Linked DNA regions of Anaerobacillus sp. CMMVII. Each later gene encodes a partner of the first gene's protein in a complex. Links are inferred from orthologs where the notes say so. Each region holds a gene or a part of one and is shown on either strand. Other genes may lie near its edges.

What was found. Proteins that work in one complex are often made in the same cells at the same time.
Region 2: the proteins of groL (region 1) and metK are in contact, whole or in part, in a cryo-EM structure (PDB 8P4O), measured with the Escherichia coli proteins. The link is inferred for Anaerobacillus sp. CMMVII from one-to-one orthologs.

The regions. Positions count from the first base shown.
Region 1 is NZ_JACEHK010000001.1:331,066-335,286, forward strand. Bases 766-3,726 are described here. They hold groL (chaperonin GroEL), read left to right. Parts: upstream 766-1,410; coding sequence 1,411-3,042; downstream 3,043-3,726. Other genes in these bases: groES (co-chaperone GroES), read left to right, coding at 1,013-1,297. Also shown: H1D32_RS01825 (CPBP family intramembrane glutamic endopeptidase), read right to left, coding at 1-559; H1D32_RS01840 ((Fe-S)-binding protein), read left to right, coding at 3,783-4,221.
Region 2 is NZ_JACEHK010000002.1:303,603-307,091, reverse strand. The notes cover bases 1-2,859. They hold metK (methionine adenosyltransferase), read right to left. Parts: upstream 2,104-2,859; coding sequence 898-2,103; downstream 1-897. Other genes in these bases: pckA (phosphoenolpyruvate carboxykinase (ATP)), read left to right, coding at 2,846-2,859; glgB (1,4-alpha-glucan branching protein GlgB), read right to left, coding at 1-492. Also shown: more of pckA, read left to right, coding at 2,860-3,489. UniProt on the Escherichia coli protein: Catalyzes the formation of S-adenosylmethionine (AdoMet) from methionine and ATP.

The DNA of each region.
Region 1 (4,221 bases):
GGAAAGCAAAGACAATTCCCATAAATGTATAAACTAACAGGTGTTCAAAATCCATATGAACAGCAGCAAAGATGACTGAACTAATTACCGCAGCGATCCAAAAGTTAAATCGTTTATATAAGCTACCAAAAATAATCATTCGAAAAATGATTTCCTCTAAGATAGGACCAATAACTGCGACTACTAACATGAGTGCAGGCGTGGCTTTCGCCAATTCAACAATCATTTCGGTATTCTCAGAACCCGGCTCAATTCCAAATACAGAAATCTCAATAAGTACTGCAACATATTGGGCCATAAAAGCCATGAAAATTCCGGCAATTGACCAAACAATTGCATCACTTTTTGAGCTGCGTTCCTGATTCAAATGACGTTCTGCCATGTCTTGTCTTAATAGAAATAAAATTAAGATAAAACCAACCGAAAAACTGAAGATCGTCCAAACTCCTGGAATTTGGTTTTTATCCATTCCCATTAACATTAAAACAGGTACACCGATAATTGCAGATAATTGCATCAAAATGTAAGTTAGTAGGACTAACCAATATCGTCTCGTCAATACAAAAACTCCTTTTTAAAATGTAAAATTCAGAATGTAGAATATAATGGCTTGTGTAACTTCAAATTCCACATTTTCCATCCTACATTGTACCATAGAATCCACATTTCTTTGTTTTAGAACCTCTGAAGAAATATAAAAAAATGCTCTGTATAAATATACTCCAAAAAGTCAAAAGTAATGAAGGATAATTTTTCTAATACTATCTTTCATGATCGTTTAAGAAAAGCTAACTTTTACCATAAAGAGAATGTACATATTTCTGTAAATTTCAACAAGACATGTTACTTTTAGTCGATTTTCTTTAGGGTGAAAAAGCCAAGTTTTTCTAAAAAAATTATTAAAAATACTTGCAAAATAGAATTGAAATGATTATTATAGGAATTGTGTTAGCACTCATACTGTTTGAGTGCTAACAACTAAAAATCATTTCGATGAGGGAGGTTGTTTTCCTTGTTAAAGCCATTAGGTGATCGTATTGTGATTGAACAAGTTGAAACTGAAGAAAAAACTGCTAGCGGGATTGTACTTCCTGATACAGCGAAAGAAAAGCCACAAGAGGGCCGTGTTGTTGCTGTAGGTTCTGGACGTGTCCTAGAGAGCGGCGAGCGAGTTGCGTTAGAAGTAAAAGAAGGAGATAAAGTAATCTTCTCTAAATACGCAGGCACTGAAGTTAAACTTGATGGTAAAGAATACTTAATCCTTCGTGAAAACGACGTATTAGCGATCGTAGACTAATCATACTTCTATTAGAAAACAAATAAGCTATGAAAGTAGCTTGCAGAAGATTAGTTTTTAAACATAGGTAGGGTTGTTCCTACTACATAGAAAACTAGGAGGTAGAGTAGAATATGGCAAAAGAAATTAGATTTAGCGAAGACGCACGTCGCGCAATGCTTCGTGGTGTCGATGCTTTGGCAGATGCCGTTAAAGTAACATTAGGACCAAAAGGAAGAAATGTTGTATTAGAAAAGAAATATGGTTCACCTCTTATTACAAATGATGGTGTAACAATTGCAAAAGAAATCGAACTTGAAGATGCATTTGAAAACATGGGTGCAAAATTAGTTGCTGAAGTTGCGAGCAAAACAAATGATATTGCTGGTGACGGTACAACTACTGCAACTGTTTTAGCACAAGCAATGATCCGTGAAGGATTAAAGAACGTAACAAGTGGCGCTAATCCAATGGTACTTCGTAAAGGTATCGAAAAAGCTACTGCTAAGGCTGTAGAACAACTTCAAGCAATCTCTAAACCAATCGAAAGCAAAGCTTCTATTGCACAAGTTGCTGCAATTTCTGCTGCTGACGAAGAAGTAGGACAATTAATTGCTGAAGCTATGGAGCGCGTTGGTAACGATGGTGTTATTACAATTGAAGAATCAAAAGGCTTCACAACTGAGTTAGAAGTTGTAGAAGGTATGCAATTTGACCGTGGATATGCTTCACCATACATGGTTACTGACTCAGATAAAATGGAAGCTGTTCTTGATAATCCATATATTCTTATTACTGATAAGAAAATTGCTAGCATTCAAGAAATCTTACCTGTGCTTGAGCAAGTTGTTCAACAAGGTAAGCCAATCTTATTAATTGCTGAAGATGTAGAAGGTGAAGCATTAGCAACTTTAGTTGTGAATAAGCTTCGCGGTACATTTACAGCTGTGGCTGTTAAAGCTCCAGGATTTGGTGACCGTCGTAAAGCTATGCTTGAAGACATCGCTACATTAACTGGTGGTGAAGTGATTACTGAAGATTTAGGTCTTGACCTTAAATCTGCTAACATCACTCAATTAGGTCGCGCTTCTAAGGTTGTTGTTACAAAAGAAAACACAACAATCGTAGAAGGTGCTGGCGACTCTCAAAAGATCGCAGCTCGCGTTAACCAAATTCGCGTACAATTAGAAGAAACTACTTCTGAATTTGATAAAGAAAAACTTCAAGAGCGTCTTGCTAAATTAGCTGGTGGAGTAGCAGTAGTTAAAGTTGGTGCTGCAACAGAAACTGAGCTAAAAGAGAAGAAGCTTCGTATTGAAGATGCACTTAACTCTACTCGTGCAGCTGTTGAAGAAGGAATCGTTTCTGGTGGTGGTACAGCCCTAGTGAACGTAATCAGCGCTGTTAGAGAAATTCAAGCTGAAGGCGACGAATTAACAGGTGTAAACCTTGTATTACGTGCTCTTGAAGAGCCAGTTCGTCAAATCGCTCACAATGCTGGCCTTGAAGGTTCAGTAATTGTTGAACGCTTAAAGCATGAAGAAGCAGGTATTGGTTTCAATGCAGCTACTGGTCAATGGGTAAACATGATCGAAGCTGGTATCGTTGACCCTACAAAAGTTACTCGTTCTGCACTTCAAAACGCAGCAAGCGTATCTGCAATGTTCTTAACAACAGAAGCAGTAATCGCTGACAAGCCTGAAGAAGGCGGCGGCGGTGGCATGCCAGACATGGCTGGCATGGGCGGAATGGGCGGCATGATGTAATCTGCCCCTCAAAGCCTTGATATATAAGGGTTTTTGATTGGTTTGCTAACAAAATGCTAACACAATAAAAAATTATGGAGGCTCCTCATAAGTTCACTGAACTTGTGAGAGGCTTCTTTTTTCATTTCTTGCGTCATATGAAGGTACACATTTTTTGTGATTTGGTCATCGGTATGGCCAACCTAGACGGTCCATGTTATGTTCGAGTGAGACACCCGGCTTCGGCAAGAAGCGAGGGGTGTGTATGCCTTAATGCGATTTTCAATAACCGTTTCATTCGGTTTTGGTTTTCCTGACTTTTGTTAAAAGTTGTGTTTTATTAAGCAACACATAGTAACTGGGGATGATTTTTAATTTAACTTAGAAGTGTTAATTCCATCAATAATCCCCCCGAAAGCTGAAATTTCGTTATAGTCACTATGGCATAAGGCTATAAATGATTAGTTAAATGCTATCTTATAACAAGAAGTCCTGAAACTATTGATATTAAGTAGTTTCAGGACTTCTTTTTTCTGTTTATTCACAACTACTAAATTGACTACTAAAAAATCAGTTTACAAGGTGGTTTTTCATTGGATATTCTAATTTCTTTCTTTCTTCACCGCATTGTTTTACAATTCTGTGGCTTATAGAGGTAGATATTATGAACTTTATAGAAAACTGTAGATTCTTGATATACAGAAAAGTTTTTAACTTAGTATAATACTCGAAGAAAGTTACAAAACAAGGGGAGATTTGAAATGAAAGTAACATTATTTACAACCTGTATTGTAGATTTTATGGCAATGAATGTCGGTAAAGCTACCGTTGAAATACTTGAAGGTCTGGGGCATGAGATCGATTATCCTATGAACCAAACATGTTGCGGGCAACCCACGTACAACACTGGATACGTAGAGAAAACAAAAAATACAATTAAGCATTTTATCGAAACGTTTGAACATGCTGAAGTGATTGTTTCACCTTCAGGTTCTTGTGTTTCATTTGTAAAAGAATATCCACATGTTTTAGCTGATGATAAAGAATGGAAAGAAAGAGCTGAAAAAGTTGCAGCAAAAACATATGAATTATCTCAATTTTTAGTTGAGGTTATTAGTGTAGAAGACTTTTCTGCAAAACTTCCAGGAAAGGCTGTTTACCACCACAACTGCCATACAGCAAGATTTTTAAAAGTGAAAG
Region 2 (3,489 bases), on another replicon or contig:
TTTATTTAAGCGCCATGACCCAAGATGAACTTCATAAATTGAAAGAGGCTCCTCATATATACGCTGTTTTTGTTTCTTCTTTTTTTGCTGCCACTTATCATCATTCCACTTATAGCCACTTAGAGAGGTGATTCGTGAGGCAGTATTCGGTCGGATTTCGGAGTAAAAAGCATAGGGGTCTGATTTTTGGAAAACCTTACCTAGGTTGCTTTCTATTTCATATTTATATAAATCTCCTTCTTTTAGACCTTCAATAAATGTGGTCCATATACCATTCGAAGTAATACGTGTCATCCGATGGTTTTTCCCAATCCACTGATTAAAGTTTCCAACTACATTGACCTGGACCGCATTAGGAGCCCAAACAGTAAATCGAACACCACTTTTTCCTTTTACAGTATGTAAATGTGCTCCTAAGAAAGTGTAGCTTTTAAACAAACTACCTTGATGAAATAAATAAAGGTCGTGATCACTAAGTTTTGCAGTAGGTATCACAAACTCCTCCTCTTATATAAATTTCTAAATGAATACATTTCACAATTCATTATTTTCGCAACAACATATAGATTGATTTCGCTCGGTTAAGGCAATTATGAAATTCAATTAAAAGAATTATCAAAATCTTTTAATAAATTTCGACGAAACAAGATGTGATACCTTTATATTAATAACATTCATGACAAATTTTCAGATAAACCTTGTGACAAAATATCACAAAATATAACGTTTTTCTTTTTTATTAAAAATCCCAAATTGAAGAATTGTTATCATAGCTACAAAGGAAACGTTTGCAATAACGGAGATTAATTGACAAAAAATTGTGACAGAATTGTGACATTTTTTAATAAAAAAAGCTGACTCTTTTTTCTAAGAAAAAGAATCAGCTTTTTTTATTATTTAATTTAATGCCTGAGCTTTTAATGCCGCAGCTTTATCAGTGAATTCCCAAGGAAGTTCTACATCTGTACGGCCAAAGTGACCATAGGCAGCCGTTTTCTTATAAATAGGACGACGTAGATCTAGCATCTTGATGATACCTGCTGGACGTAGATCGAAATTCGAACGAACTACTTCAACAAGTACTTCTTCAGAAACTTTTCCTGTTCCAAAAGTATCGATAGAAATAGATACTGGTTGAGCTACCCCAATTGCATAAGCAAGTTGAACTTCACAACGGTCTGCTAATCCTGCAGCTACGATATTTTTTGCAACATAACGGGCTGCGTATGCAGCTGAACGGTCAACTTTTGTTGGATCTTTACCAGAGAATGCGCCTCCACCGTGTCTGGCATAACCACCGTAAGTATCTACAATAATTTTACGACCTGTTAAACCAGCATCACCTTGTGGTCCACCAATTACGAAGCGTCCTGTAGGGTTAATGAAGTATTTTGTTTCTTCATCAATTAAATTTTCAGGGACAACTGGCTTAATTACATACTCTTTTAGGTTGCGTTGAATTTGCTCCAAAGAAACCTCTGGATGGTGTTGTGTTGAGATAACAATGGTATCAATTCTGATAGGATTATTATTCTCATCGTATTCAACTGTTACTTGTGTTTTACCATCAGGACGTAAATAAGGTAAGATTTCTTCTTTACGAACCTTCGTTAAACGACGAGCGAGCTTATGTGCTAAAGAAATCGGTAAAGGCATTAATTCTGGTGTTTCATTGTTTGCATAGCCAAACATTAATCCTTGGTCGCCAGCACCTATTGCTTCAATTTCTGCATCTGACATTAAACCTTCACGTGCTTCAAGAGCTTGGTTAACACCTTGAGCAATATCTGGTGACTGTTCATCAATTGATGTTAAAACAGCACATGTTTCAGAGTCAAAGCCATACTTGGCACGATTGTATCCTATTTCACGAATAGTCTCACGAACAATCTTAGGAATATCAACATATGTAGATGTTGTAATTTCACCTGCAACTAATACTAAGCCAGTAGTTACTGACGTTTCACAGGCGACACGTGCATTTGGATCTTTGCTTAGAATTGCATCTAGAATCGAATCGGAAATTTGGTCACAAATTTTATCAGGATGACCTTCAGTTACACTTTCTGATGTAAATAAACGACGAGTTTTCTTTTCTGTCATTTTTTGTACCTCCTTTATCCATTTTAGGATATGTTCTTCTTTGATACGGTACTCATTTTCCCTTTTGACTAAATAGTCAACAGAATTTGATTAATGAAAGAACAAATCATTTCCTTATTAAACTTAGCTTGTCCATTGAACCTATGTTTACACTAAGCATTGGGCATTTTTCATTGGTTTTTATTTTCACCAATGATTAGAACCCTCATACGAAAAAAACCTTTCCATCTTGAGGAAAAGGTTTTGATTATCCGCCTTTCGCCTCTTATCGATCAAGACCACAGTCTTGCAGGTTAGCACCTTTTCACTAATGTGATATGCAAGCTAATCAAGCTTACAAATTAGTGTTGGTTGCCGGGTTTCTTCGGGCCTGTCCCTCCACCGACTCGGAATAAGAGTATCCGTTCGGCTCATATCATATCGCACAAGATATCCAATGTCAACCATTTTTCGTTGATATTGGCTAATTTTGTCGAAGACCAATCCCTCTTTGTATAACACATTTAACCTAGCATTAACGTGACATTTTTTGAATTATACTATCGCTCAATTCCTTGAGAAAATTGCAACTGTCTACTGTTAGCTTCTTTATTGATTAAAAATAAACAAAAAAAAATTAGTAAAAAAAGTAAATAGTATAGACTATTAATTTGAATGTGTTATACTAATTAATATCAAAGAACATAATTACAGCATATATTAAAAAATATAACAATTTTTATAAGGAAAGGTTTTGGTGCGAATGAGTACACTTAGTTATGAAACAGAGCTGGATAATATTTTAAAAGGTGCAAATATCTGTCACGACTTATCGGTATCACAATTGGTTGAAAGATCACTTGATCGAAAAGAGGGAATTCTAACTTCTACAGGTGCACTTCGCGCTACAACTGGAAAATATACTGGTCGATCACCTAAAGATAAATACATCGTTGAAGAAACTTCTGTGAAAAACAAAATTAATTGGGGTTCGGTAAATCAACCTATTAGTAAAGAGGTTTTTGAGAATTTATATAAAAAGGTCCTTGCCTATCTCAAAACGAAAGATGAAATTTTCGTTTCGAAGAACTTCGCTGGCGCAGACAAAAGCTACCGCCTGCCAATCCGCGTAATAAATGAATACGCTTGGCACAATCTGTTTGCAAGACAATTGTTCATTCGACCATCAGCAGCTGAATTAGCTACTCACGAAGCAGAATTTACGATTATTTCAGCACCAGGCTTCAAAGCTGATCCAACAGTTGATGGAACTAAATCAGAAACATTTATCATCATTTCATTTGAAAAACGTACGGTCCTTATTGGTGGAACTGAGTATGCTGGAGAAATCAAAAAATCAATTTTCTCAATTATGAACTATCTATTACCTGAAAAAAATGTTTTATC